3 regions of the Saccharothrix isguenensis genome follow, and region 1 is predicted to be linked to each of the others. Evidence: riboswitches for the same ligand, from Rfam matches in the RefSeq annotation. Region 1 holds a riboswitch; each other region holds the start of a gene.
What was found. A riboswitch is a leader RNA that binds a small molecule or an ion and turns the genes downstream of it on or off. The one in region 1 is predicted to bind S-adenosylmethionine.
Positions count from the first base shown of each region.

Region 2: another riboswitch for S-adenosylmethionine. It lies ahead of ACRAKI_RS28880 (aminotransferase class V-fold PLP-dependent enzyme); the one in region 1 lies ahead of thrC (threonine synthase).
Region 3: another riboswitch for S-adenosylmethionine. It lies ahead of ACRAKI_RS03260 (methionine ABC transporter ATP-binding protein); the one in region 1 lies ahead of thrC (threonine synthase).

Region 1 covers NZ_CP193626.1:1,397,773-1,407,223, reverse strand. Annotated here, with positions in the region: gene ACRAKI_RS06790 (glycoside hydrolase family 3 N-terminal domain-containing protein) at 1-1,804, shown strand, start outside; gene rpsT (30S ribosomal protein S20) at 1,932-2,192, shown strand; gene holA (DNA polymerase III subunit delta) at 2,285-3,265, opposite strand; SAM riboswitch class I at 3,361-3,488, shown strand; gene thrC (threonine synthase) at 3,500-4,762, shown strand; partial or broken gene ACRAKI_RS06770 (DNA internalization-related competence protein ComEC/Rec2) at 5,430-7,706, opposite strand; gene ACRAKI_RS06765 (helix-hairpin-helix domain-containing protein) at 8,115-8,876, opposite strand; gene ACRAKI_RS06760 (DegV family protein) at 8,963-9,451, opposite strand, start outside.
Region 2 covers NZ_CP193626.1:6,475,302-6,484,752, reverse strand. Annotated here, with positions in the region: gene ileS (isoleucine--tRNA ligase) at 1-1,918, shown strand, start outside; gene ACRAKI_RS28910 (RNA polymerase sigma factor) at 1,977-2,543, opposite strand; gene ACRAKI_RS28905 (RNA polymerase sigma factor) at 2,642-3,202, opposite strand; gene ACRAKI_RS28900 (SRPBCC family protein) at 3,271-3,729, opposite strand; gene ACRAKI_RS28895 (TetR/AcrR family transcriptional regulator) at 3,785-4,333, shown strand; gene ACRAKI_RS28890 (DUF167 domain-containing protein) at 4,335-4,619, shown strand; gene ACRAKI_RS28885 (potassium/proton antiporter) at 4,736-6,208, shown strand; SAM riboswitch class IV at 6,274-6,387, shown strand; gene ACRAKI_RS28880 (aminotransferase class V-fold PLP-dependent enzyme) at 6,425-7,744, shown strand; gene lspA (signal peptidase II) at 7,768-8,349, shown strand; gene ACRAKI_RS28870 (RluA family pseudouridine synthase) at 8,346-9,278, shown strand; gene ACRAKI_RS28865 (multidrug effflux MFS transporter) at 9,401-9,451, shown strand, end outside.
Region 3 covers NZ_CP193626.1:649,567-659,017, forward strand. Annotated here, with positions in the region: gene metG (methionine--tRNA ligase) at 1-292, shown strand, start outside; gene ACRAKI_RS03245 (TatD family hydrolase) at 339-1,175, shown strand; gene ACRAKI_RS03250 (transglycosylase family protein) at 1,457-2,887, shown strand; gene rsmA (16S rRNA (adenine(1518)-N(6)/adenine(1519)-N(6))-dimethyltransferase RsmA) at 2,898-3,776, shown strand; SAM riboswitch class I at 3,863-3,955, shown strand; gene ACRAKI_RS03260 (methionine ABC transporter ATP-binding protein) at 4,156-5,166, shown strand; gene ACRAKI_RS03265 (methionine ABC transporter permease) at 5,163-5,846, shown strand; gene ACRAKI_RS03270 (MetQ/NlpA family ABC transporter substrate-binding protein) at 5,882-6,688, shown strand; gene ACRAKI_RS03275 (4-(cytidine 5'-diphospho)-2-C-methyl-D-erythritol kinase) at 6,957-7,922, shown strand; gene ACRAKI_RS03280 (PASTA domain-containing protein) at 7,924-8,337, opposite strand; gene ACRAKI_RS03285 (ABC-F family ATP-binding cassette domain-containing protein) at 8,457-9,451, shown strand, end outside.

The DNA.
Region 1 (9,451 bases):
CCTCGGCGCGACGTGGAACCCGGAGCTGCAGGAGCAGCTGGGCGAGTCGACCGGACGGGCCATGCGCGCCACCGGCGTGTTCTGGAACTTCGCGCCCGTGTCCGACATCGCCCGTGACACCCGGTGGGGCCGCTACTACGAGACCTACAGCGAGGACCCGGTGCTGGCCGGCGCGTTGGCGGCGGCGAACGTGCGCGGGCAGCAGGACGACCCGACCGACGGCACGGCGAAGCTGACCGCGACCGCGAAGCACTTCGCGGGCTACTCGGAGCCGTTCAACGGCCACGACCGCGCGCCCGCCCAGCTTCCGATCCGGTACCTCCAGGACACCGTCCTGCCCGCTTTCCAGCCGCAGTTCGACGCGGGCGTCGGCACCGTGATGATCAACTCCGGTGCGGTGAACGGCGTTCCGGCGCACGCGTCGAAGTACCTGCTCACGACCCAGTTGCGCGAGCGGATGGGCTTCCGCGGCGTGGCGATCACCGACTGGGAGGACATCCGGTTCCTGGTGGACCGCTACCACGTGGCGGCGGACTACAAGGAGGCCATCGCAATGGCCGTGAACGCCGGTGTGGACATGGCGATGGAGCCGTCCAACGCGGCGGAGTTCACCTCCGGGCTGCTGGCGAACGTGCGCAGCGGCGCGGTCAGCGGCAAGCGGATCGACCAGGCCGTGCGGCGGATCCTGAAGCTCAAGTTCGACCTGGGCCTGTTCGAGAAGCCGTTCGTCGACCCGGAGAAGGCCGACGCGATCGTGAACGGCGCCGACCGCGCGCTGGCCCGTCAGGCGGCGGCGGAGAGCACGGTGCTGCTGCGCAACGAGGGCGGCGTCCTGCCCCTGTCGAGCGGCGCGGGCAAGCTCGTGGTGACCGGTGACACGGCCGATTCCCCGACCCGGCAGCTCGGTGGCTGGACGGTCGGCTGGCAGGGCGTGCCCGAGTGGTCGCCCGTGCCGCCGACCGTGACGGTGCTGCAGGGCATCCGGGACGCCGCGCCGTCCACCAACGTGGTCAGCGCGCCCACGCAGGCCGAGGCGGTCGCGCAGGCCGCGGACGCCGACGCGGTGGTCGTGGTGCTCGGCGAGGACCCCGGCGCGGAGGGCGAGGCGGACACCGAGGAGCCGGCCCTGACCGCCGAGCAGCAGGGGCTGGTGGACGCGGTGCGGGCGACCGGCAAGCCGGTCGTGGTCGTGCTGCTGACCGGGCGTCCGCAGGTGCTCGGCACGGTGGCGGACGCTCCGGCGCTGGTCGCGGGCTGGTTGCCGGGCACGGAGGGCGGCGCCGCGATCGCCGACGTGCTGTTCGGTGCGGTGAACCCGAGCGGCAAGCTGCCGGTGTCGTGGCCGAAGTCGATCGGCGACCAGCCCTTCTCGTACGACCAGCTGCGCGGCGCGAACGCGGCTCCGGGCTCGGGGTACGACCCGGAGTTCGCGTTCGGGCACGGCCTGTCGTACACGACGTTCACCACGTCCGCGCCGACCCTGAAGTCCAGCGAGGTGCGCCGTGACGACCAGGTGAAGGTGTCGGTGACCGTGTCCAACACCGGTGAGCGGGACGGGACGCTCGTCGTGCCCGTGTTCGTGCACCAGCCCGTGAGCAAGGTGCTGACGCCCTACCAGCGCCTGGTCGGGTTCACCCGGGTCGAGCTGAAGGCCGGTGAGGAGCGGGCGGTCGACGTGACGTTCGACGTGAAGCGCCTCGCGGTGACCGCCGGCGACATGGACGGCGGCGGGAAGCCCGAGGTCGCGAAGGGCGCCTACGAGGTCCTGGTCGGCGACGAGAGGGCTCGGTTCACGGTGCGGTGAGCTGCCCTGATATCCTTCTCGGCCGTACCCGCGCGGCATTCCGCTGTGGAGGAAAACCGCCCCCTCGTGGGGCGGAGCCGGTGACAAGCGCGGTACGACTCCGAGACCGAGAAAAGGTGGCTTTCGCGTGGCGAACATCAAGTCCCAGATGAAGCGGATCAAGACCAACGAGAAGGCGCGCCTGCGCAACAAGGCCGTCAAGTCGTCGCTCAAGACCGCCATTCGCAAGTTCCGTGAGGCCGCCGACGCCGGTGACAAGGAGAAGGCAGTCGCGCTGGTGCAGGAGGCCTCCCGCAAGCTCGACAAGGCCGTCTCCAAGGGCGTGATCCACGCCAACCAGGCCGCCAACAAGAAGTCGGCGCTCGCCCGGCGGGCCAACCAGATCTGATCTGGTCCTCCTTCACGCAGAAGCGCCGCTCCCCCGCACGGGGTGGGCGGCGCTTCTGCTTCGTTGTGCTTGTGCGCTGTGGGTCGCTGTGGTCAACGCCGCCCGTGCGCCGTGACGATCTTCAACACCGCGCGCTCCAGGGCGTAGCTCGGGTCGGCCGCGACACCCTTCACGTCGGCGTTCAGGTCGGCGACCACGGTCATGGCCGCGGCGAGCCCCCGGTCGTCCCAGCCGCGCGTCTGCCCCTGGGCCTTCCTGATCTTCCACGGCGGCATGCCCAGCTCGCCCGCCAACCTGTTCGGGTCGCCCCGACCCACCGCGGACACCCGCGCGACCGTGCGCACGGCGTCGGCCAGCGCATCGGCGACCAGCACGTGCGGCACGCCGAGCTGCATCGCCCAGCGCAACGCCTCCAGGGCTCCGGCCCGGTCACCCACCACGGCCTTCTCCGCGACCGCGAACCCCGTCACCTCGGCCCGGCCGCGGTGGTAGCGGCGGACCGCCTCGGCGTCGACCTTGCCCGCCGTGTCGGCGACGAGCTGCGACGACGCCGCCGCCAGCTCGCGCAGGTCCGACCCGACCGCCTCGATCAGCACCGCCACGGCCTCGGGATCGGTCTTGCCGCCCGCCGACCGGATCTCGTTGCGCACGAACGCCTCGCGGTCCGCGGCCTTGGTCATCTTCGGGCACTCGGTCACCCTCGCGCCGGCCTTGCGCAGCGCCGCGGGCAGGTCCTTGGCGACCTTGCTGCGCCCGCCGCCGGTGTGGATGACGACCAGCGTCACACCCTCCGCCGGAGCCTTGGCGTAGGCGACCACCACGTCGGCGATCTCCTTGCCGATCTCCTGCGCCGCCTCCAGCGCGATCACCCGGCCCTCGGCGAACAGCGAGGGGCTCACCAGTTCGGCCAGCTCAGGCGGGGTGAGATCGGTCACGCGAACGCGGGTCAGGTCGGCCTGCGGATCGGCTTTGCGCACCGCGTCCAACGCGCCGCGCACAGCGCGCTCGACCAGCAACTCCTCCTCGCCGACGATCAGGTGCACAGCGTCGGTCGTCTCAGCGGGCGAACTCACGGCGCGATCCTCCCACGCGCGACGGGCGTCCGGATGGTGGACGTGTCTGGCTGAGGGTCGGGATCGTGCCGTAGCTTGAAGCTACAACTGAATACCGCTCATCCAGAGGGGCAGAGGGATCGGCCCGAAGAAGCCCCGGCAACCCGTTGTTCAGCGTGCGCTTCCCAGCGCGCGCCGGCAATCACGGTGCCAATTCCGACCCGCAACGCGGGAAAGATGAGGAGATACCTCGCGATGACTGCTGTCAGTGTGCCTTCGGCCACCACCTCCTTCGACCTCGGCCCGGCTCGGGCGCTGTCCTGCCGTGAATGCGGGCACGAGACGCCGCTCGCCCCCGAATACGCCTGCATGGAGTGTTTCGGGCCGCTGGAAGTGGCCTACGACTTCGGCCGGGTCCGTCGCGAGGACATCGAAGCCGGTCCCCGGTCCATCTGGCGCTACCGCGGCCTGCTGCCCGTGCCGTCCGACGTCCAGGCGCACCCCAACACCGACCCCGGCGGCACCCGCCTGGTCGAGGCGGACCGCCTCGCCAAGGCACTGGGCCTGCGCAAGGTGTGGGTGAAGGACGACACCGGCAACCCGACCCACTCGTTCAAGGACCGCGTCGTCGGCGTCGCCCTCGCCGCCGCCCGCGAGCTGGGCTTCACGGTGCTGGCCTGCCCGTCCACCGGGAACCTGGCCAACGCCGTCGCCGCCGCGGCCGCCCGTGCCGGCTGGCAGTCGGTGGTCCTGGTGCCCTCCTCCCTGGAGCGGGCGAAGATCCTGATGACCGCTGTCTACGGCGGCGACCTGATCACCGTCGACGGCAACTACGACGACGTGAACCGGCTGGCCCAGGAACTGGCCGCCGAGCACGAGGACTGGGCGTTCGTCAACGTCAACGTCCGGCCCTACTACGCCGAGGGTTCCAAGACGCTGGGCTACGAGGTCGCCGAACAGCTCGGCTGGCGGCTGCCCGACCAGGTCGTGGTGCCCATCGCGTCCGGTTCCCAGCTGACCAAGGTCGACAAGGCGTTCCGCGAGCTGGGCAGCCTCGACCTGGTCGAGGAGACCCCGTACCGGGTGTTCGGCGCCCAGGCCACCGGCTGCTCCCCCGTCGCGGCCGCCTTCAAGTCCGGCTTGGACGTCGTCACCCCGGTCCGCCCGGACACCATCGCCCGGTCGCTGGCGATCGGCGCACCGGCGGACGGCCCTTACGTGCTGGACGCCGTCCGCCGCACCAACGGCGCGATCGAGGACGTCACCGACGAAGAGGTCGTCGAAGGCATCCGCCTGCTGGCCAAGACCGAGGGGATCTTCGCGGAGACCGCCGGCGGTGTCACCGTGGCGACCGCGAAGAAGCTCGTCGAGACCGGCCGGCTGGACCCGGACGGCGAGACCGTCCTGCTGATCACCGGTGACGGCCTCAAGACCCTGGACGCCCTGGGCGACCGAGTCGGCCCGAGGGCCAACGTCCCGCCGTCGGCGGAGGCCGTGCTGAAGGCCCTCCAGAACTGAGCCCTCCACGACGGGGTTCAGCAAGGCGCGGTTCAGCACGACTTGGTTCGGCGGACCGGGGCTTGGTCATCGACCAGGCCCCGGCAGGTCCGACCCTGGCAGGTCCAGCCACGGCAGGCCCGGTGCCTGGTGCGTCCGGAGTGCGCCGGTCCGCCCGCAGCGCGGTCACAGGGCGATGCTGGAGGAGCGCAGCCAGCCTGTTCGGGGGAAGGCCGCCAGTTCCGGCAGGACGTGTGGTCCGACCTGTTCCGTGACGACGCGCCACGCGGTGAGCATCTGGGGCCACGGGCGTTTCGCCTTCTCCTGGTTGTAGCGCTCGGCGTGCCACTCCTCCGGCGGTATGGCCAGGTCGTCGTCGAACAGGGCGTCGGAGACCAGGCGGTAAGCGGTGTCGGCGGAGGGCACCTGCGCCATGCGGATGACGCCGGTGACGGTCGCCCTGGAGACGATGCCGCGGGCGCCGCCGGGTAGGTCCTCGCAGACGTAATAGGTGAAGGCGGGCCGCAGTTCGTCTCGCGGCCACGGTTCGGCGGTGTAGCCGGGCTGCCACAGCGCCCACGCCACCGCCTGGTTGCCCGCCTGTCGCACCCAGCCCGAGTGCAGCCGGATCCAGACGTCGTTGTTCCTCATCGTTGTTCTCCCCTTGTCCGTGATCGGATGAGTCGCCACCCCTGCGGGCGACCCGCGGCCCGTCCGGGCCGGCCAGGACGGCGGTGTCGCCGTCACGATCGGTGCGCAACACCAGCGCGCCGTGCCTCGTCAACGCGTCGACCAGCACTCCGCTGGGGTGGCCGTAGCGGTTGCCCGCGCCGACGCTCACCAAGGCGATCCGCGGCCGGACCGCCGCGAGGAACGCCGGCGAGGAGTACCTCGATCCGTGGTGTGGCACTTTCAGCACGTCGGCCCGCAAGTCGACGTGCCCGCCGAGCAGGTCCGCCTGCCCGGCCAACTCGATGTCGCCGGTCAGCAGCACCCGCCCGGCCGCGGTGGAGGCGCGCAGCACCAGCGACGCGTCGTTGACCGCGGTGTTGGTCTTCGTCCCATCCGCCGGGTCCGCGCGTGGACCAAGCACGTCCAGGTCCAGACCCGGCCAGCTCAACCGTTGCCCGGCCTCCAGCTCGACCAAGCGCACGCCTGCTTTCCTCGCCCGTTCCCGCACCTCCTTCCACGCCCACTCCGGCTGCCGCGAAGGCCCCACCGCCACCGCGCCCACACCCCGATCCGCCAACACCGCGGCCAGCCCGCCGACGTGGTCGGCGTGCAGATGGCTCAGCACCACCAGCGGGATGCGCCGCACCCCGAGCCGCCGCAGGCAGGACAGCACCGGCACCGGGTCCGGCCCCGTGTCGACCAACACCGCCCGGTCGCGCTCGGCGGTGGCGAGGACCACCGCGTCGCCCTGTCCGACGTCGCACGCCACCACCGACCAGCCGTCCACCGGCCAACCGGGCGAGATCACGCCCAGCGGCACGACCACCACCACCGCGCCGACCAGGACCGCCAGGACCAACGTCCGGATCCGACGCAGCCTGGTGACCGCGTAGCCGAGCACCAGCACCCCGGCCAGCAACGCCCCACCGGCCCACCCGCTCGGCCACCCGACCGCCGCACCCGGCACGGCCGCCGCGTGCCGCCCGACGGTGATCAGCCAGCTCACCGCCGGGCCGGCCAACTCGACCGCCGACCGTGCCGCCGGCTCGTACACCTGAGCCAGCACCGCGGCCAGCACACCGAGCACCGTGGCCGGCGCCACCACCGGGGCTACCAGCAGATTCGCCAGCACCGCCACCAGGCTCACCTGGCCGGAAAGCCCGGCGACCAGCGGCGCGGTCGCCAGGTTCGCGGCCACCGGCACCGCCAGCGCCTCGGCGAAACCCACCGGGACACCCCGGTCCTTCATGGCGGCGGCCCACCTCGGTGCGAGCAGCACCAACGCCGCCGTCGCCACCACCGACAGCCCGAACCCCGGCTCGGTGGCCAACTCCGGGTCGTACAGGACCAGCACCACCACCGCCGCCGCGAGCGCCGGCAACGCCGACCGCTCCCGACCCAGAACCAGCGCCAGCAACGCCACCGCGCCCATCACGGCAGCCCGCAGCACGCTCGGCTCCGGCCCGGCCAACACGACGAACCCGACCAGCGCCGCCATCGCACCGACCGCGCAGCCACGCGGTCCGAACCGGAACAACCTCAGCAGCAACAGCACCGCGCCGCAGAGGATCGCGAGGTTGGCTCCGCTGACAGCGAGCACGTGAGCCAGACCCGCCGTTCGGAACTCCTCCACCACCCTGGGCGACAGTTTCGAGGTGTCGCCGACCACGAGCGCGGGCAGCAACCCGGCCGGTTCGGGGTCGAGCGCTGTGCTCGCGTTCCGCAGCCCGGCACGCAGGTCCTCGGCAACTCGTTGCCACAACGGCGCTTCGGTCACGTCCTGCGGAGGCCCGCGGACCCGCAACACCGCGACTGTCAGCTCACCACCTCGTGGCGGGGCGAGCGTGCCACGGGCGGTGACCCGTTGCCCCGGCAGCAAGTCCCGCCACCGGGCCGCCGGTGCGAGCACCACGATCCGGCCGCCGCCGTCGAGCGTCGCACGCACCAGGATCAGGTCGACCCCGCTCGCCCGCGAGCCGAAACCGCTGGTGCGCAGGCCATGCGGCCGATCGTCCAGTTCGAGGTGGACAGTGGTCGGCGTGCCGCGTTCGGCAGTGGCACGCAACGGGTGGTGGGCCGCCGCGTGAACCTGGGCGCCGATCCAGCACGCCGCCACTGGACCCGCGACCGCCACCGCCACCGCAGCCGGACGCCACGAGCGCAGTGCCAGGCCACCGATCACCGCAGCGGCGAAGCCGACCACGAGCGCGGCCCACCACGTCCAGAGCAGCCCGGCGAGCGCCGTGGCCCACACCGCCAGCGCGGCCGGGACCAGGTGTGCACGAGGGCTCATGGCCCCGCCCACCGGAACCTGGACAGGCTCAAGAGATGCAGACGGCCCACGCGGCGGACGAGGAACAGGCGGCGGACGCGGTGGAGGAGGTGCCGCAGGCGGCGGTCGCTCGTGCGGCCACGCTCGGCGCGCAGGTCTTCGAGCGGATCACCGGCTCGGCGGGTGCCGGACGTGCGACGGGGATCGGCGGTCGGCGAGGCTGCGGCGGTGGGCGAGGGTACAGCAGTCGGGGAGGGTGCGGCGGCCAGGATGTGGTCGGGGATCTCGCTGCGGGGGCAAGGGATCGACGGCGTGACGTGGTTCGGAGTGGACGATGCTCGCGGGCACTGCGGTTGCCGTGAGCAGCCATGGGTGGGACGCATGATGGGTCTCCGGGTGGTGGTGTGTCGAGGGCTCGGGAAGGTGCGGTCAGAGGCGGACCAGCTCGCGCAGCCTGGCGAGCTTCGCGTCGCCGATCCCCTCGATCTCGCCGAGCTGTTCCAGGGCGGTGAAGGGGCCGCGTTTCTGCCTTCGGTCGACGATCCGCTGCGCCGTCACGGGACCTACGCCCGGCAGGGTGTCGAGCTGCTCTTTGGTCGCCGTGTTCAGGCTCAACGGCGTGGTGTCCGCCCCGGCGGGTTGGGGGATGGGGATGCCCACGGCGATCTGCTCGCCGTCGACGAGCTTGCGGGCCAGGTTGAGCGGGGTCAGGTCGGCACCCGGATTGGCGCCGCCCGCCGCTTGGAGCGCGTCCGCCACCCTGGCTCCGCTGGGCACGGTCACCAGGCCTGGTGTCGACACCAGGCCCACCACGTTGACGACCAGCAGCTCCTCGGCGCGGCTGACGGCAGCCGCCTCGGCCACCGGGAGGTCCGGCGGGATCTCCACCGGCGGGCGCTTCCACCACAGGGCCAGCGCGACCGCCAGTGCCACGCCTGCCATGACGCCCGCCAGCAGGACTCTGCGACGGCGTGGAAGCGCGGGCTCGGGCAGCCAGCGGTGCATCGCGCGGCGGAGCGGGCCGGGTGGACCCGAGCCACCGGCCGAGCCACGGACCGACCCACCACCTGAGTCACCGGCCGACGAGACGAAGACCAGCGTCTCATCTGCCGAGGCGCGGTGCTTGCCCTGCTCCTGGGAGACGAGGGCCTTCAGTCGGGCGGTCGTGGTTTCCGGGTTCCTGTCGAACATGCGGCCGACGTTAGGCCGGGTGGAGCAGTGGGCGGGAAAGTTGTCGGCGATCTGTGGACAACGTCGTGGGTGATGGATAAAGCGGGCTAGGACAAGCCGCCCGGCAGGACCACCACACCGAGCACACCGGGACCGGTGTGGGCGCCGATCACCGCTCCTACCTCGGAAATCAGGCAGCCGGTCGAGCCGGGGACGCGTTCGTCGAGCCGCGTCGCGAGTTCCGCCGCGCGATCCGGCGCGGCCAAGTGGTGGACAGCCAGTCCGACCCGGCCGGAACCCGCCGCCGCCGACGCCAGGTCCACCAGCCTGCCGATGGCCCGGCTCATCGTGCGCACCTTCTCCAGCGGCACGATCCGGCCGTCGTCCACGTGCAGGAGCGGCTTGACAGCCAGCGCGGTGCCCACCAAGGCCGCCGCAGCGCCGATGCGCCCGCCTCGGCGCAGGTGGTCGAGCGTTTCCACGCAGAAGAACATCTTGGTGCGCGCCGCAGCGGCGACGGCCGCCTCCTCCGCGCGCGCCCCGTCGTCACCGGCGGCACACGCGGCCAGCGCGGCGAAACCCAACCCCATGCCCGT
Region 2 (9,451 bases), 2.9 Mb from region 1:
CCCGTACCCGCACTGCTGGCGGTGCGACAACGCGCTCATCCAGCGCGCCGTGTCGTCGTGGTTCGTCGCGGTCTCGCAGTTCAAGGACCGGATGGTCGAGCTGAACCAGCAGATCAACTGGGTGCCCGAGCACATCAAGGACGGCCAGTTCGGCAAATGGCTGGAGAACGCCCGCGACTGGAACATCTCCCGCAACCGGTTCTGGGGCTCGCCGATCCCGGTGTGGGTGTCGGACGACCCGGCGTACCCGCGGGTGGACGTGTACGGGTCGTTGGACGAGCTGGAGCGCGACTTCGGCGTGCGCCCGGCCGACCTGCACCGGCCGACGATCGACGAGCTGACCCGGCCGAACCCGGACGACCCGTCCGGGCAGTCCGTGATGCGGCGCGTGCCGGAGGTGCTGGACTGCTGGTTCGAGTCCGGCTCCATGTCGTTCGCGCAGGTGCACTACCCCTTCCAGAACGCCCAGTGGTTCGAGGACCACTACCCGGGCGACTTCATCGTGGAGTACAACGGCCAGACGCGCGGCTGGTTCTACACCATGCACGTGCTGGCCACGGCGCTGTTCGACCGGCCCGCGTTCCGCAACTGCGTAGCGCACGGGATCGTGCTGGGCGACGACGGGCAGAAGATGTCCAAGTCGCGCAAGAACTACCCGGACGTCAACGAGGTCTTCGACCGCGACGGCTCGGACGCCATGCGCTGGTTCCTGATGGCGTCGCCGATCCTGCGTGGCGGCGACCTGGTGGTGACGGAGCGCGGGATCCGTGACGCGGTGCGGCAGGCCGTGCTGCCGTTGTGGAACTCCTGGTACTTCCTCGCCTTGTACGCCAACGCGGACGGCGTCGAGGGGAAGTGGCGGACGGACTCGCAGCACGTCCTGGACCGGTACGTGCTGGCGAAGACGCACGACCTGGTGGCCGGGGTCACCGCGCAGCTGGACGAGTACGACATCTCGGGCTCGTGCGCGTCGATCCGGGAGTTCCTGGAGGTGCTGACCAACTGGTACGTGCGCCGTTCGCGCGACCGGTTCTGGTCGGGCGACCAGGACGCGATCGACACGCTGCACACCGTGCTGGAGGTCGTGTGCCGGGTGGCCGCGCCGTTGCTGCCGCTGACCACCGAGTCGGTGTGGCGGGGGCTGACCGGTGGCCGGTCGGTGCACCTGGCGGACTACCCGGCGGCGGCCGACCTGCCGGCGGACGACGCGCTGGTGACGGCGATGGACCAGGTGCGGCAGGTGGCGTCCACGGCGCTGTCGCTGCGGAAGTCGAACAAGCTGCGGGTGCGGCTGCCGCTGGCGAAGCTGGTGATCGCTTCCGGCGACGTGGCGCTGCTGGAGGCGTTCACCGAGGTGCTGCGGGACGAGGTGAACGTCAAGGAGGTCGAGCTGACCTCGGACGTGGACGCGCACGGCCACTTCGAGCTGGCGGTGAACGCGCGCGTCGCCGGGCCGCGGCTCGGGCCGAACGTGCAGAAGGTCATCAAGGCCGTGAAGGCCGGTGACTGGCGGGAAGTGGACGGCCGGGTCGTGGCGGCCGGGATCGAGCTGTTCCCGGAGGAGTACGAGCAGCGGCTGGTCGCCACGGACAAGGGTGCGACGGCGGCGTTGCCGAACGGCGGCGGGCTGGTCGTGCTGGACACCGCGGTGACGGAGGAGCTGGCGGCCGAGGGCATCGCCCGTGACCTGGTGCGGGTGGTGCAGCAGGCGCGCAAGGACGCCGGGCTGGACGTGTCCGACCGGATCGCGTTGACGTTGCAGCTGCCGCCGGCGGTCGAGGCGGCGGCGCGGCAGTTCGAGGCGTTCGTGAAGGAGGAGACCCTGGCCGGGTCGGTCGAGTACGGCGAGGTCGTCACCGGTTCGGACGGCGTGGTCGGCGAAGGCCGGAAGGTCCGGGTCTCGGTCGTCCGCGTCTGACGCGGGTGGCGTGCGGCAGAGGGGTCGGGAGCAGTCGTCCCGGCCCCTCTGCCGCGCCTCAGCGGATGTCGTGCCGTTCCAGGCGTTCCCTCAGCTGGGTCAGGCAGCGGCCCCGGGTCGGGCCGATGGAGCCCCTCGGCATGGAGAGGGCCTCGGACACCGCCCGGTACTCGGCGCGGCCGGCCAGGACGGTCAGGCGGAGGAGTTCCTGGCAGCGGCGGGGGAGCGTGGTGAACGCCTGCCAGAGGCGGCGGTCGCGGTCGTCGCGGAGGGCTTCCGGTTCCGGCAGCCAGCGGTCGTCGGGCATGTCGACGGCCGAGTCGGTCGACAGCGCCGGGCGGCCGTTGCGCTCGCGCCACGCCCGTTGCGCTTCACGGCGGGTCGCCACGATGAGCCAGCCGGCCACCGCACGGGGTTCGGCCAGCCGGTCGAGGTGGCGCAGGAGGCTCAGCCACACGGTCTGCACGACGTCCTCCGCCGTGACGTGGTCGAGGCCGTTGCCCCTGGCCACGTGCCACACCAGCGGGTTAAGCTCGGCCACCAGCGAGTCCAGCGCGGGACGGGAACCGCCACGGGCGGCCACGACCAGCGCCGCCTGGCGGTCGTACCCGGAGGCCTGCGCCATGATCGCGGCCACGCCCAGGTCGTCGGTCCCCGGGTCCTCCGGGATGGCTTCGACGAGCTCGGTTCGCAGCTGGTCCAGCCGTGGGTCCACCTCGTCCGTCACGACGTCTCCTTCCCGCGCTGGGAGCCCCGCGCCCGCCGCCCCTTGTTGCCGACCCGCTCGCTGATCTCGGCCCGCGCCTGCGACACGTACCGGCGCACCGACTCGCGCCGGCAGCCCAGCACGTCGGCGATCTCGTCGTCGCCGAAAGCCCAGAACCGCAGCACCAGCGCGGTCCGCAGGTGGTCGGGCAGGTTCGCGACGGCCGCCAGCGTGCTGATCAGCTCGTGCCACGTCTCGGCGTCCCGCTGCCTCGGCACCAGGATCCGGTACGTGCCGCGCTGCCGCGCGACGACCTCGTCGGTCAGGTCGCCCGGCCGCTCCCGCCGGCGGGCCTGGTCCACCAGCTGGTTGCGGATCGTCTTCACCAGCCAAGCACGTCTCGACGGCGGGGCGATCACCGGCCAGTGCCGCCACGCTCCGACGAACGCCTCCTGCACCGCGGACTCGTGGTCCAGGTGGGGCGACATCACCGCCGCGAAGCGGAACAACCGCGTGCGCTCCCGGTGGTAGAAGTCGCTGAAGGTGGCCGCGTGGTCGTCGGGATCCTCCGGCGTCACGAACCCTCCCCCCTCTGGTCCCGGTACGGGGTAGACGGACGAGACCGGGGGTTGTGGAGGAGATCCGGTCAAGCGGGTTGCCTGACGCTCCTCTTGGCCGCCGCGCGCAGCAACCGGACCCACGGTGACCACCGGGCCGGGTGAACGGGCGGGTGGCCGAGCGCGCGGGCGGCGTTGTCGAACAGGTCCTCGAAGAGCGCGTCGTGCAGCCACCTCACCGCCAGCGGCCACCCCACCCGCATCAGGCCGCGCGTCCGAGCGGTGATCGTGTGCCGCAAGCCACCCGGCACCGCTTCCAGCACGTGCGTCCCGACCAGCCCGAAGCCGGGCGCGAACGTGAACTCGACCCGCTGACCGGGGACGTAGTCGGTGCAGTGGTAGCGGACGAACGCGTGCCCGCCCTTCGCGCCGACGCCCAGCGGCCGGTCGAGGACCAGCGGGGGCCAGGCCGGGGGCCACAGCTCCACCGCCCTGTCGATCACACCCGCGCTGTGAGGGATCTGCCGGACGTGCACGTTCTTGATCATCGCAGCCTCCATACGCCACCGTATGGTCCGGCACCGTACGGTAGCGTATGGAGCCGTGGCAAGGCGGACGCAGGACGACTGGACCGGGGTGGCCCTGCGGGCGCTCGCCGAGGGCGGGGTGGCGGCGGTCGCGGTGGAACCCCTGGCGGCGCGGCTCGGCGCGACCAAGGGCAGCGCGTACTGGCACTTCCCCAACCGGGAAGCCCTGCTCAAGGCCACCCTCGAACGCTGGGAGCGCAAGCGCACCGAGGCCGTCATCGAGGTCGTCGAGTCCGTGCCGGACCCGCTGGCGAAGCTGCGGCTGCTGTTCGGCACGGTGCTGGAGGGCATCGAGGACAGCGCGGTCGAGCTGGCCCTGCTCGCGGCCAAGGAGGACCCGGTCGTGGCGCCCGTGCTGCGCCGCGTCACCGACCGGCGCATCGGCTACCTGGAGGAGCTGTTCGGCGAGCTGGGCTTCCCCGCCGACCAGTCGCACCAGCGGGCCGTCCTGGCGTACTCGGTCTACCTCGGGCAGGCCCAGCTGCTGTCGTCCGCGCCGGACCTGGTCAAGGAGCGGCGCGCGCTGCTGGACGAGACGCTGGCCGTCATGACCCGCCGTGCCTGACGTGGCCAAGTTCACCATCCGGGTGAAGCCGGGCGCGAAGCGCGAGGCCGTCGGCGGCCGGTGGGGTGACGGCGCGCTCGTCGTGGCGGTCGCCGCGCCCGCCGTGGAGGGCAAGGCCAACGAGGCCGTGCGCAGAGCGCTGGCCAAGGCGTTCGGCGTGCGGAAGCAGGACGTCGAGGTGATCGCGGGCGAGCGGGGCCGGGACAAGGTCGTCCGGATCGACCCGGCGCCGGTCGACGCCGCGGACGTGCTGGCCCGCCTCCTCGACGGCCGGCCGCACGGGTGATCTTCGCCAAGTGCCGCCGCGTGCTGTTCCGGATTCGTCCATTTCGGTGTCACCAGGGAGAATGACCCGGCGGGTGATGACGGCGGGGACCGACGCGTGGAGGCCGAGTGGGCGGTGTGACGGGCTTCCTCGGCATCGCCGCCACGGTTCTGCTGCTCTCGGTCATCGCGGTCAGGGTGTCGATCCGGCTCGGTCTGCCGTCCCTCCTGCTGTACCTCGGCATCGGCTTGCTGCTCGGCGAGGCCGTGGTCGGCATCCAGTTCGAGGACGCCGACCTGACCCGGTCGCTGGGCACGGCCGCGCTCGTGCTGATCCTCACCGAGGGTGGTCTCACCAGCAGGTGGAGCGAGGTGCGGCCCGCGCTCGGCCTGGGCATCGCGCTGTCCACGGTGTCCGTCGCCGTGAGCATCGCGGTCACCGGGTTCGCGCTGCACTTCCTGCTCGACATGGACTGGCGCACCGCGTTGCTGTGGGGCGCGGTGCTGTCGTCCACCGACGCCGCGGCGGTGTTCAGCGTGCTGCGCGGGGTCGGTGTGGGCAAGCGGCTCATCGGTCCGCTGGAGCTGGAGTCCGGTATCAACGACGCGCCGGTGTACATCGCCGTCGTGCTGCTGGCCGCGCCCGAGCCGATCACGTGGACCGCACCGCTGCTGATGGCCTACGAGCTGATCGCCGGTGCGGTGATCGGCATCGTGCTCGGCTGGCTGGGCGGCGTCGGACTGCGCCGCGCCGCACTGCCCGCCACGGGGCTGTACCCGCTGGCCACGATCGCGGTGTGCCTGCTCGCCTACACCGTGGGCGACGTCGCGCACGCGTCCGGTTTCCTCGCCGTCTACATCGCCGCGCTGGTGCTCGGCAACGCCCGGCTGCCGCACCGGGCGGACACCCTGTCGTTCGCCGAGGGGCTGGGCTGGGTCGCGCAGATCGGCCTGTTCGTGCTGCTCGGCCTGTACGCGTCGCCCGGCAGGCTGCTCCAGGCGCTGGTGCCGGCGCTGGTCGCGGGAGCCGTGCTGGTGCTGCTGGCCCGGCCGCTGTCGGTGCTGTGCGCGGCACTGCCGTTCCGGGTGCCTTGGCGGGAACAGGTCTTCATCTCGTGGTCCGGGCTGCGCGGCGCGGTGCCGATCGTGTTCGCCCTGATCCCGCTGATCCAGGGCGTGCCGGGCGCGCAACAGCTGGTCGACGCGGTGTTCGTGCTGGTCGTGGTGCTGACCCTGGTGCAGGGGACGACCCTGCCGTGGCTCGCCAAGTGGCTGAAGCTGGTCAAGTCCGGTGAGGCGCAGGAGGTCCAGGTCGACTCGTCGGCGTTGGACGAGCTGGGCGCGGAGCTCCTCCAGATCCGCATCCAGCGCGGCTCCAAGCTGCACGGCGTCTACCTGTCGGAACTGCGGCTGCCGCCGGGCTCGTCGGTGAGCCTCGTGGTGCGGGAGGACAACGGCTTCACGCCGGAGCCGACGACCCGGTTGCAGGAGCACGACCAGCTGCTGGTCGTGTGCACGGAGGCCATGCGCACGGCGACCGAGCAGCGCATCCGGGCCGTGGACCGGGCCGGCCGGTTCGCCCGCTGGAAGGGCGACGTCGGCCTGCCGTGACCGGGTCTCCCAGGATGTGAACGCCCTCGACGTGAGCGCGCGCACCGGGTTACCTTCGACGTGAAGGTCATGAGTGCCAGCGACAAGCCCGGGCTTGCTGGCCGGCAACCCTCCTCCGCGGTGGGGTGCCCCCGGTGAGGACCTGGCCTGGCGCGCAGGGCGCCCGGCAAGCGCGGGCTCCCCCTCCGGCGGGGTCCCGGACCCCCGGAGGGCGTCATGACCGTCGCAGTGTCCCGAATCCCCGTCGCCGCACTGCCGCGCGTCGTCGGTTCCAGCCTGCGCGTGCCGTTGGTGACCGGTGAGCGCGTCGAGTACGCGAACCTGGACCACGCGGCCAGCGCGCCGTGCCTGGAGCAGGTCCGTGACGCCGTGGACGAGCTGCTGCCCTGGTACGCCAGCGTGCACCGGGGCGCCGGCTTCGCGTCCCAGGTCAGCACCAAGGTCTACGAGCAGGCCCGCACGTCCGTCCGCCGCTTCCTCGGCGCCCGTGGCACCGATGCCGTCGTCTTCACCCGCAACACCACCGACGCGCTGAACCTGCTGGCCAGGAGCGTGCCGAAGCGCACCGCCGTGATCCTGTTCGACACCGAGCACCACGCCGCGCTGTTGCCGTGGCGCGGCCCGAACGTCCACCGCCTGAGGACCCCCGCCTCGCCCGCCACGGCGGTGCTGGAGCTGGACCGGGCGCTGCGCGAGGCGCCGGTCGGCCCCCGCCTGGTCGTGGTGACCGGCGCGTCGAACGTCACCGGCGAGCTGTGGCCGGTCGCGGAACTGGCCCGGGTCGCCCGCCGGCACGGCGCCCGGATCGCCCTGGACGCCGCCCAGCTCGCACCGCACCGGCCGATCGACGTGCGCGCGCTCGACGTCGACTACACGGTGCTGTCCGGGCACAAGGTCTACGCGCCGTTCGGCGCCGGTGCCCTGGTCGGCCGGTCCGACTGGTTGCAGGCCGCCGAGCCGTACCTGGTGGGCGGCGGTGCGACGACCCGCGTCACGGACCACGGCGACCGGCTGGGCGTGGCCTGGTCCGCGGTGCCCGAGCGGCACGAGGCCGGCACGCCGAACGTGGTGGGCGTGCACGCCCTGGCCGTGGCCTGCGACGTGCTCGGTCGGCACTGGGAGCAGACCGCCGAGCACGAGCGCACGCTCCTGGCCCGGCTCCGCGCCGGGCTGTCGACCGTTCCCGGCGTGCGCGAGCTGGCCCTCTTCGGCGTCGAGCACGACCGGGTGGGCGTGGTGAGCTTCACGGTCGGCGGTCAGGACGTCGGCTACCTCGCCGCCGCGCTGTCCGCCGAGCACGGCATAGGCGTGCGTGACGGCGCGTTCTGCGCGCACGTCGCCGTGCACCGGCTCGCGCACGGCGAGCGCGCGCTGCGGGCGTCCATCGGCCTGGGCACGACCGAGGAGCACGTGGACCGCTTCGTGGCCGCCCTGCGCACGCTCGTCACCGAGGGCTCGCGGTGGGAGTACGAGGTCCGCGACGGCCGCTGGGCGCCGCTGAACGACGAGCGCGCGCTCCCGCCGTTCCTGCTCTGACCTGCATGCTGGACAATGGTCCGGTGAGCACCGATCCCAACACCGAGCCGGACACGCCGGACCAGCCGGACGCACCGCTGCCCAAGCGACGGGTCCTCCTGCTGGCCGTCATCGCACCGCTCGTGTTGGCCGTCGACCTGGTCACCAAGATCCTCGCGGTGGAGCACCTGGAGGGGCGCGAGCCGATCGAGCTGTTCGGCGGGCTCGTCTACCTGCCGCTGATCCGCAACACGGGTGCCGCGTTCGGCCTGGCCGAGGGCTGGACGGTGGCCCTCGCGCTGATCGCGTTCGGCGTGGTCGGGTTCATCCTGTGGATCGCGCGCCGGCTGCGGTCGATCGGCTGGGCCATCGGCCTCGGCCTGGTCCTCGGCGGCGCGATGGGCAACCTGGTGGACCGCATCTTCCGCAGTCCCGGCCCGCTGCGCGGCGGCGTGGTCGACTTCATCTCGGTGCTCGACCCGTGGGGGAACTTCTTCCCGGTGTTCAACGTGGCGGACTCCGCCATCTGCGTGGGCGGCGGCGTGATCGTGCTGATGGCGCTGCTCCAACGTGACTACGACGGTACGCGCGTGGAGAAGCCCGCGGCCAAGAAGGCGGGCGCATGAGCGGCTATCGGACCCTTCCCGTTCCGGACGGCCTGGACGGGATGAGGGTCGACGCCGGCCTCGCCAAGCTCCTCGGCCTGTCCCGCACGGTGGTCGTCGGGTTGACCGAGTCGGGCGACGTGCTGCTGGACGGGCAGCCCGCGGGCAAGTCGGACCGGCTGATCGCGGGCTCGGTGCTGGAGGTCACCCTCCCCGAGCCCGAGCGGCCGGTCCAGGTGCAGGTCATGCCGGTGGAAGGCCTGGAGATCCTGCACCAGGACGACGACGTGATCGTGGTGGACAAGCCGGTCGGCGTGGCCGTCCACCCCAGCCCCGGCTGGACCGGTCCGACCGTGGTCGGCGGCCTGGCCGCGGCCGGCATCCGGATCGCCACGTCGGGCGCGGCCGAGCGCCAGGGCGTCGTGCACCGGCTGGACGTCGGCACGACCGGCGTCATGGTGGTGGCGAAGAGCGAGCACGCCTACTCGGCGTTGAAGCACGCGTTCAAGGAACGCACCGTCGACAAGCTCTACCACGCGCTCGTGCAGGGGCACCCGGACCCGATCAAGGGCACCATCGACGCCCCGATCGACCGGCACCCGAAGCACGACTACAAGTTCGCCGTGATGGCCAACGGCAAGCCCAGCATCACGCACTACGAGGTGGTGGAGGCCTTCCGGGCCGCGTCACTGCTCGACGTGCACCTGGAAACCGGCCGCACGCACCAGATCCGGGTGCACTTCTCCGCGCTGCGGCACCCGTGCGTGGGCGACCTGACCTACGGCGCCGACCCGTCGCTGGCCAAGCGGCTCGGCGTGACCCGGCAGTGGCTGCACGCCCGGACGCTCGGCTTCCACCACCCGGCCGACGGTCAGTGGGTCTCGTACACCAGCGAGTACCCGGACGACCTCTCCGCCGCGCTGGAACTGCTGCGGGCAGAGGGCTACTGACCGGTCCGGTGCGCCGCGCGGACGAAAGTCCCGCGGCCGGCGGGTGACGTCGGACATATCGCTTTCCTCAGGTCGTTCGTCTTGCGAAGCTTTTGACAAACGACGCCTTGGGGGAAGTGCGCATGGACAACAGGACCCGACTGGTGGTGCTGCTGGGGTCGCTGTGCCTGCTC
Region 3 (9,451 bases), 750 kb from region 1:
CGCGAACTCCCTCCTCACGCCCTTCCTGCCGCACTCGGCGCAGAAGGTGCACGAGGCGCTGGGCGGCACGGGCGTGTGGGCGGCGCAGCCGGAGATCACCGAGGTCGCCGACCTGGACGTGCCCGACCGCGAGTACCCGGTGCTGACCGGCGACTACGCGGGCGAGCAGGCGACGTGGGCGTCCACGCCCATCGAGGTGGGCCGGCCGCTGGCCAAGCCCGCGCCGCTGTTCGCGAAGCTCGACCCGGAGCTGGGCGAGACCGGCCCGGAGTGGGCCCCGATCGTCAAGTGACGGCCCGCGAACGATGACCGAGCGATGACCGAGCGATGACGGAGCGATGACGAAGCGCCGTGGCGAACGACCACCGGTCCCGGAGACCCTTCCGGCGCCGGTGGTCGACGCCCACACCCACCTGGACGCGTGCGGCGCGGAGACGCCCGACCAGGTCCGCGAGATCCTGGACCGGGCCGCTCACGCCGGCGTCGACCGCGTGATCACCGTCGCCGACGACCTGAAGTCGGCGCGCTGGGCCGCCGAAGCCGCCACCTGGGACGACCGGGTGTTCGCCGCCGTCGCCCTGCACCCCACCCGCACCTCCACGTTCGGCGAGGCGGAGCAGACCGAACTGGCGGAGCTCGCCGAACGGCCGCGCGTCGTCGCGATCGGCGAGACCGGTTTGGACTACTACTGGGACTACGCGCCGAAAAGCGCCCAGCACGAGGCTTTCCGGTGGCACATCGACCTCGCCAAGCGGGTCGGCAAGGCGCTGATGATCCACGACCGGGACGCGCACGACGACATCCTGAAGGTGCTGGACACCGAAGGCGCGCCGTCCACAGTGGTCTTCCACTGCTTCTCGGGCGACCTCTCCTTCGCGCGCGCGTGCGTGGAACGCGGTTTCGTGCTGTCGTTCGCGGGCGCGGTGACGTTCCGCAATGCCCAAGCCCTCAGGGAAGCGGCCCGGTGGGTGCCCGAGGACCACGTGCTGGTCGAGACGGACGCGCCGTTCCTGACCCCTCACCCGTACCGGGGTCGCCCGAACGAACCGTATTGCGCGAACTACACCCTCCGGGACTTGGCGACGCTGCGTGACGTAGATCCGGCCGATCTTGCGTCCAAGATCACTCGAACCGCCGAACGAGTCTTCGGCCTTGGTGACGCGACGGAGTCGTAATCCCCTTTACGACGAATGGCGGACACACCTGCTCCGCTGACGGAGTGACTGAGGTCACAAGGTTTGTGAGGGTGTTTGCACAACCCCCGGACACCCGTTACGGTCCCGTGACCGTGCCCCGAGTTCCAGTTCGGGGCGCACCCGCAGTCGGGGCGGGTCACCTAGGCACCAGAAGCGAGAAGACGAGCGGACGCGCAGGAGTTGCCGGAGATCACCAGCTGACCACCGACATCGAACGTGCGCGCAGCCGGACTTCGCGCCTTCAGGAGGTATGGCACCCCGTGAACTCGTTCAACGAGGACACCGACTGGTTTACGCCCGTGCAGGTGGCGCCGACAGGCGTCGACGTCCTGGACAGACCCGGGCCGCCGTCCGAATGGGACACCGCGGTGTTCACCATCACGCCCGACGACGTGCTCGAAGTGCTCGGCCCGGACGCGGACGAGCTGCTGGCCGGCGCGAACGTCGACGTCGACGAGCTGATCCGGCTCATCAACGCCGAGACCACGTTCCTCCCCCCGATCACCATCCCCGACGAGGTCTCCCAGGACCGGGTCGCGGGCAGCATGGCCGCCGAGCAGCCGAGCGCCCCGCCCGCCGCACTGGTCGAAGCCGCGGGGAAGTGGAAGCGCCGCTTCCTGAAGGCCGCGGTCCTCACCGTGCTGGTGACCGTGTCCGGCGGTGGCGCCACCGCCATCGCGCTGGACAAGTCCGTCACGGTCGACGTCGACGGCGAGTCCAAGACCGTCCGCACCTACGAGTCCACCGTCGGCGAGATCCTCGCGGACGAGGGCATCACGATCGGCGCTCACGACACGCTCAGCCCGCGGCCCGAGGCGAAGGTCGGCGACGGCGGGAAGATCTCGCTGGACCGCGGCCGGCTGGTGAAGATGACGGTCGACGGCGAGCAGCGCGAGGGCTGGGTCCGCTCGGTCACCGTGGACGAGGCGCTGGACCAGCTCAAGGTCGACGACGAGGGCGCGTGGCTCTCCCACGACCGCAACATGGACGTGCCGCTCCAGGGCATCTCGCTGGAGGTCAAGAGCCTCAAGACCGTCACGGTCTACGACGGCGGCAACCCGCCCCGGCAGGTCCGGACGACCGCTGTGACCGTGAACGAGCTGCTGAAGAGCGAGAACCTGTCGCTCGGCCCGGACGACAAGCTCGAGACGGCGCTGGACCTGAAGGTCACGAGCGGCGCCGAGGTGCACATCACCCGCACCGGCGTGTCGGTGGTCAACGCGACGGAGGCCATCCAGCCGCCCGTCGAGGAGATCAAAGACGACACGATGATGAAGGGCCAGAAAGAGGTCGTCGAACCGGGCGAGGCCGGCGAGCAGATCGTCACCTACCGCGTCACGGTGAAGAACGGCGCCGAGACCGGCCGCGAGCGGCTGGGCGCGAAGGTCACCAAGGAGCCGAAGGCCAAGAAGGTCAAGATCGGCACCAAGGTCCCGCCCGACGGCGCGGTGTGGGACCGGCTGGCCCAGTGCGAGGCGACCGGCAACTGGGCCATCAACACCGGCAACGGCTACTACGGCGGCCTCCAGTTCAACAAGAGCACCTGGGACGCCTACGGCGGCAGCCAGTACGCCGCGTACCCGCACCAGGCGAGCCGCGAGCAGCAGATCGCGATCGCGACGAAGCTCCGCGACGCCCGCGGCGGCTACTCCGCGTGGCCCCACTGCCAGCAGAAGCTGGGCTTGCCGTAAGAATGCGTCCGTGACTGAGGATTCGACGTCGGCCGGATCGGGGAGCCACCTCCTCGGTCCGGCCGACGTCCGTCGGCTGGCGGCCGAGCTGGACATCCGGCCCACCAAGAAGCTCGGGCAGAACTTCGTGCACGACCCGAACACGGTGCGGCGGATCGTGGCCGCGGCCGGTCTGCGCGCCGACGACGTGGTGCTGGAGGTCGGCCCCGGCCTCGGCTCGCTGACGTTGGCGTTGCTGCCGTCGTGCCGGGCCCTGGTGGCCGTGGAGATCGACGGGGTGCTCGCGGACCGCCTGCCGGTGACGGTGGCCGAGCGCGCGCCCACGCTCGCCGACCGGCTGAGCGTCGTGCACGCCGATGCGATGCGCGTCACACCGTCCGACCTGCCCGTGGAGCCGACCGCCCTCGTGGCGAACCTGCCGTACAACGTGGCCGTGCCCGTGGTGCTGCACCTGCTGGCCGAGCTGCCGTCGTTGCGCACGGGCCTGGTGATGGTGCAGTCCGAGGTGGCCGACCGGATGGCCGCCGGGCCGGGCAGCAAGGTCTACGGCGTGCCCAGCGTGAAGCTCGCCTGGTACGCGGACGCGCGGCGGGCCGGTCCGGTGCCGCGCTCGGTGTTCTGGCCGGTGCCCAACGTGGACTCGGCGCTGGTCGCCTTCGAGCGGCACCCGCCGCTGTCCGGTGTGGACCAGAAGCAGCTGTTCTCGTTGGTGGACGCGGCTTTCGCGCAGCGGCGCAAGATGCTCCGGGGCGCCTTGTCCGGTTGGGCCGGTTCGGCGGCCGAGGCGCAGCGGCTGCTCGTCGAGGCGGGCGTCGATCCGGCGGTGCGCGGCGAACAACTGGGCGTCAGTGACTTCATCCGGATAGCCGAGGCCGCTTCCGCCCGCTAGACGATGATCTTTCGGCTGAAAGTGTGATCTGCCGGACGATCCCGTTTCAGGCTTGCGTCGATCGGGTCTCGTCAGGTCTACTCGTGTTGCCATCCCGAGCGGCTGAGAGACCTGGCTCTACGACGCCGCAGCAACCACCCCTCCACGGGGGCAGGTGCTTCCGCCAGGATCGATGGAGGATCACGTGCCCAGGATGCGAATGCTCACCCGCCGGCGGGTAGTCGACCACGGCCGCCGCACGTCTTCGGCCTGTCGCAGCTTCGCCAAGCCCTAGGCGCCTTCGAATCCTCGCGTCCTCTCGCGGGACACCCTTCTGAGCTGAGCCGCCGGTCCGGCACGCCCTGAGCGTGCCCGGCCGCCCGCAGTCGTGGAGCGAAACGTGATCACTGTCGAGAACCTCACCAAGACCTTCCCCGGGAGTACCGGGCAGGTTCGCGCGCTGGACGGCGTGAACCTGGACGTCGCCGCGGGCACCGTCCTCGGTGTCGTCGGCCCCAGCGGTTCGGGCAAGTCCACCCTCGCCCGGTGCGTCGGGCTGCTGGAGCGCCCGGACAGCGGCTCCATCCGCGTCGACGGCACCGACCTCGTCTCGCTCGACGGCATCGCGCTGCGCGCCGCCCGCCGGCAGATCGGCGTTGTGCCGCAAGGGGATTCCCTGCTCCGCCAGCGCACCGCCGCGGGCAACGTCGCGCTGCCGCTGGAGGCCGCGGGCGTCGCCGGGCCGCAGCGCCGCAACCGGGTCGCCGAACTCCTCGACCTGGTCGGCCTGACCGACAAGGCCGGCGCGTACCCGGACCAGCTGTCCGGTGGCCAGCGCCAGCGGATCGCGGTCGCCAGGGCGCTCGCCGCGTCGCCGTCCGTGCTGCTGGCCGACGAGCCGACGTCCGCGCTCGACCCCGACACCACCGGCTCGGTGCTCGCCGTGCTGGACCGGGCACGGGCCGAACTGGGCGTCACGGTGCTCGTGGTCACGCACGACATGGGAGTGGTCCGGCGGATCTGCGACGACGTCGCGGTGCTGGAGAACGGCCGGGTCGTGGAGCACGGCAAGGTGCTCGACCTGGTGTCCGACGCCGCCAGCCGCACGGCCGCCTCGCTGCTGCCCGCCGTGGACCAGAACCCGGCTCTCGAAGGCTCGTTCGACCGGGTCGCGGACATCGTGCTCGTCGGCTTCGCGGCCGTCGGCGCCCTGCTGCCCGAGGCGACCAGCCGGTTCGGCGTCGACCTGAACCTGTTGGGCGGCGGCCTGACCAGGCTGGGGGAGACCCCGGTCGCGCGGTTCCGGGTCGGGCTGAAGGGCGAGCGCGCGGACTCGGCGCTGGAGTGGATCTCGGAGGCGGGCGGCTCGGTGCGGCGGACCCTGGCAGGACCTCAGGGAGTAGCTGCGTGAGGTCCGCAACACCCTGGTCGGAGGTCTTCGACCAACTGCTCGTCGCCACCGGTGAGACGTTGTACATGGTGGTGGTCTCCACCGTCATCGCGGTCCTGCTCGGCACACCCGTCGGCATCTGGCTCCAGCTCACCGCCCCCGGTGGGCTGAGGCCGAGGCCGGTGCTCCACAAGGTCCTCGGGTTCGTGGTGGACCTCGGCCGCTCCATGCCGTTCCTGGTCCTGCTGGTCGTGCTCACGTCGCTGACCAGGCTGCTGCTCAGCAGCACGATCGGGCCCACGGCGGCGATCGTGCCGCTGTCGGTCGGCGCGATCCCGTTCGTCGGCCGGCTGGTCCAGAACGTGCTGTCCGAGGTGCACGTGTCGGTGGTCGAGGCCGCCGTCACGACCGGGTCGTCCACGCTGCGGATCGTGCGCAGCGTGCTGCTCCGCGAGTCGGCCCCCGCCCTGGTCAACGCCGTGGGCGTGACGGCGATCGCGCTGCTCGGCTACTCGGCCATGGCCGGGGTGGTCGGCGGCGGCGGACTCGGCGACCTCGCCGTGCGGATGGGCTACCAGCGGTTCAACGACCGCTACCTGTGGAGCACGGTCGTCGTGCTGGCCGTCATCGCCACCGCGATCCAGCTCGTCACCAACCGCGTCGCGCGCGGCGTCGACCGCCGGCGCACCACCTCTGTCTGAATCTCTTCCCGCAAGACTCTCCCAAAAGGAACGACATGCGTATTCGTGCTGCCCTCGTCGCCGTGCTGCTGACCGCGGTGGGCTGCGGAAGTGGCGACACCGGCGCCGCCTCGGACCCGGACGCGGCCCTGAGGATCGGCGTCAGCCCCGTCCCGCACGCCCAGGTGTTGCGCTACGTGGCGGACAACCTGGCCGCGTCGAAGGGCTTGGAGATCGAGGTCGTCGAGTTCACCGACTACGTGCAGCCGAACACCGCGCTGGTGGACGGGTCGCTCGACGGCAACTACTTCCAGACCGTGCCGTACCTGGACACCTTCAAGGCGGAGAGCGGCGCGGCGCTGGAGTGGATCGGCCCCGTGCACGTCGAGCCGCTGGGCGTGTACTCGAAGAAGCACGAGGCGCTGGCCGACCTGCCGTCCGGCGCGCGGGTGGCCGTCGCGAACGACGCGACGAACGAGGCGCGCGGGCTGAAGCTGCTCCAGGACCACGGCCTGATCAAGGTGAAGCCGGGCACGGAGAAGACCGCGACCATCCGGGACATCGCGGAGAACCCGAAGAACCTGGAGTTCGTGGAGCTGGAGGCGGCGCAGCTGCCCCGGTCGCTGGACGACACGGACGCGTCGGTGGTCAACGGCAACTACGCCATCGACGCCGGTCTCAAGCCCGCGTCGGACGCGTTGGCGCTGGAGCGGGCCGAGGGCAACCCGAACGCGAACGGGCTGGTCACGCGGGTGGAGCTGAAGGACGACCAGCGGGTGAGGGACCTGCTCGCGCTGCTCCAGTCGCAGGAGGTCGAGGACTACATCGAGAAGACCTTCGCGGGCTCGGTGCTCGCGGTCTGACGGTCCGGCAGCCTGGTGGTCCGCCGGTCCGCCGGTCCGGAGGACCGACCGCATCGCTTCGCAGGGGTCCTCGCCCAGGGGACCCCTGCTTTGATCTTGCCGGCTTGGTCGGACGACGGCCTGCGGCCGGCGCGCCCCTGTGGACAACTCGCCGGCCTGTGGACAACTGCCGGGGCCAGCCGCGCCCAGTGCTCCGGTCGCAGAGTTCAGCAGCAGGTCAAGGGTCGGTAGGAGCGGACAACCCGGAAACGCCCGTACGCTTCATGGCGTGCTCGCTGTCGTCCCACCCCCGGTCACCGTCCGCGTCCCGGCCAAGGTCAACCTGCACCTGGCTGTGGGGGATCTACGCGCGGACGGCTACCACGACCTCGTGACGATCTTCCAGGCCTTGTCGCTCACCGACGAGGTCACCGTCGCCATCGCCGAGGAGCCCGGAGTCGAGGTGCACGGCGAAGGCGCCGACGCCGTGCCCACCGGCGCCTCCAACCTGGCCTGGCGGGCGGTGCGGGTGCTGGCCGAGCACGTCGGCCGCGACCCGGACGACCCGAAGGTCCGGGTGGTGATCCGCAAGGCCATCCCGGTCGCCGGCGGCATGGCGGGGGGCAGCGCGGACGCGGCGGCGACGCTCGTCGGCCTCGCCTCGCTGTGGCGCCTGGAGATCAGCCGCGACGACCTGGCCACGCTGGCGGGCAAGATCGGCGCGGACGTCCCGTTCGGCATCTACGGCGGCACCGCGCTGGGCACCGACCGGGGCGACCGGATCGTGCCGGTGCTGTCCCGCCACACGTTCCACTGGGTGCTCGCGTTCGACCGGCGCGGCCTGTCCACCCCCGAGGTGTTCGACGAGCTGGACCGGCTGCGCGTGGACGGTGACCCACCGCGCGTCGGCGAGGCGGAGGCCGTGCTGGAGGGCCTGTCGTCCGGCGACCCGCGCCAGCTCGCGCTGCTGCTGGGCAACGACCTTCAGGCCGCGGCCGTGTCGCTGCGGCCCAACCTGCGCCGCACGCTGCGCGCGGGCGTGAACGCGGGCGCGTTGGCCGGCATGGTGTCCGGGTCGGGGCCTACCTGCGCGTTCCTGTGCACCGACGGCGACTCGGCGGTGCGGGTGGCGGCCGAGCTGGCCGGCGCGGGCGTGTGCCGGACGGTGCGCGTGGCGCAGGGCCCGGTGCACGGCGCCCGCGTCGTCGGCACCGAAGAGGCGCCCCGGCCGACCCCGCCCGAGGTGCACGCGTGACCTACTCGCCGTTCTTCCTGGCCGACAGCAGCACCTCGGTGTCGCAGGGGACGACCTCCCCGGCGGCCGGGGTCTGCGCGGTCGTGGTCCAGTTCCGGTCCAGGACCAGCACGCGCCCCTGACCGGTGGCGTCCTGCTCGCGCAGCACGTAGAGGCCCGCGGCCTGCATGGTGTCCTGCGCGGTCTGGTGGATCATGCCGACGACGTTCGGGACGGTGCACGTCTTGGCGGCTTCGGTGGCCGGTGCGGTCGTGGCCGCCGGTTCGGTGGCTGTCGGTTCGGTGGTGGCCGGCGCGGTGGCTGGTGGCGTTGTGGCGGCCGGCACGGTGACGGTGGTGGTGGCGGGAGGCGTGGCGCCGCATCCCGCGACGACCAGGGCCATCACCGCGCCGGCGACCCACTTCAGCTGTGACATCGGACTCCCTGGCTCGGTTCACCGCCGGTACGACGAGTCGGGGCGGACCGTCGTCACCGGAGCGGTAGCTAGGCTGGCGTACTGCGGATAACCCTGTCTCTCGATGAAGGTGCTGGTACATGGCCAACTTGGTCAACTTGGAGTCCGTCTCCAAGTCGTTCGGTGTGCGTCCGCTGCTCGACGGCGTGTCCCTCGGCGTCGCCGAAGGCGACCGCATCGGCGTCGTGGGCCTCAACGGCGGCGGCAAGACGACGCTGCTGGAGGTCCTGGCCGGGCTGGCCGAACCCGACGAGGGACGGGTCAGCCAGAACCGGGGGCTGCGGATGGCGGTCGTCACCCAGCGCACCGAACTGGCCGAGGGCTCGACCGTCCGCAACGCCGTGATCGACCCGCTCGGGTTCGACGCCGAGCACGAGTGGGCGGCCGACGCGCGGGTGCGGTCCATCCTCGACGGCCTCGGCATCACCGGGTTCGGGCTGGACTCGCCGGTGGGCACCATGTCCGGTGGCGAGCGGCGGCGGGTGGCGCTGGCGGCGGCGCTGGTGCAGGACCTGGACCTGGTCGTGCTGGACGAGCCGACCAACCACCTGGACGTCGAGGGCGTGCGCTGGCTGGCCGAACACCTGCTGGCCCGCCGCACGGCGCTCGTCGTGGTGACACACGACCGGTGGTTCCTGGACACGGTGTGCAGCCGCACGTGGGAAGTCGTCAACGGCAAGGTCGAGCAGTACGAGGGCGGCTACGCGGACTGGATCTTCGCCCGCGCCGAGCGCGCCCGGCTGGCCGACACGATCGAGGAGAAGCGCCGCAACCTGGCCCGCAAGGAGCTGGCGTGGCTGCGCCGCGGCGCGCCCGCCCGCACGTCCAAGCCGCGCTACCGGATCGAGGCCGCGGAAGAGCTGATCTCCGACGTGCCGCCGCCGCGCGACTCGGTCGAGCTGCTGGCGTTCGCCAAGCGCCGGCTCGGGCGCACGGTGCTGGAGCTGGAGGACGCGACGCTGACCGTGCCCGGCCGGGTGCTGGTGCGCGACCTGACGTGGCGGATCGGGCCGGGCGACCGGATCGGGATCGTCGGCATCAACGGCTCGGGCAAGACGACGCTGCTGAAGGCGTT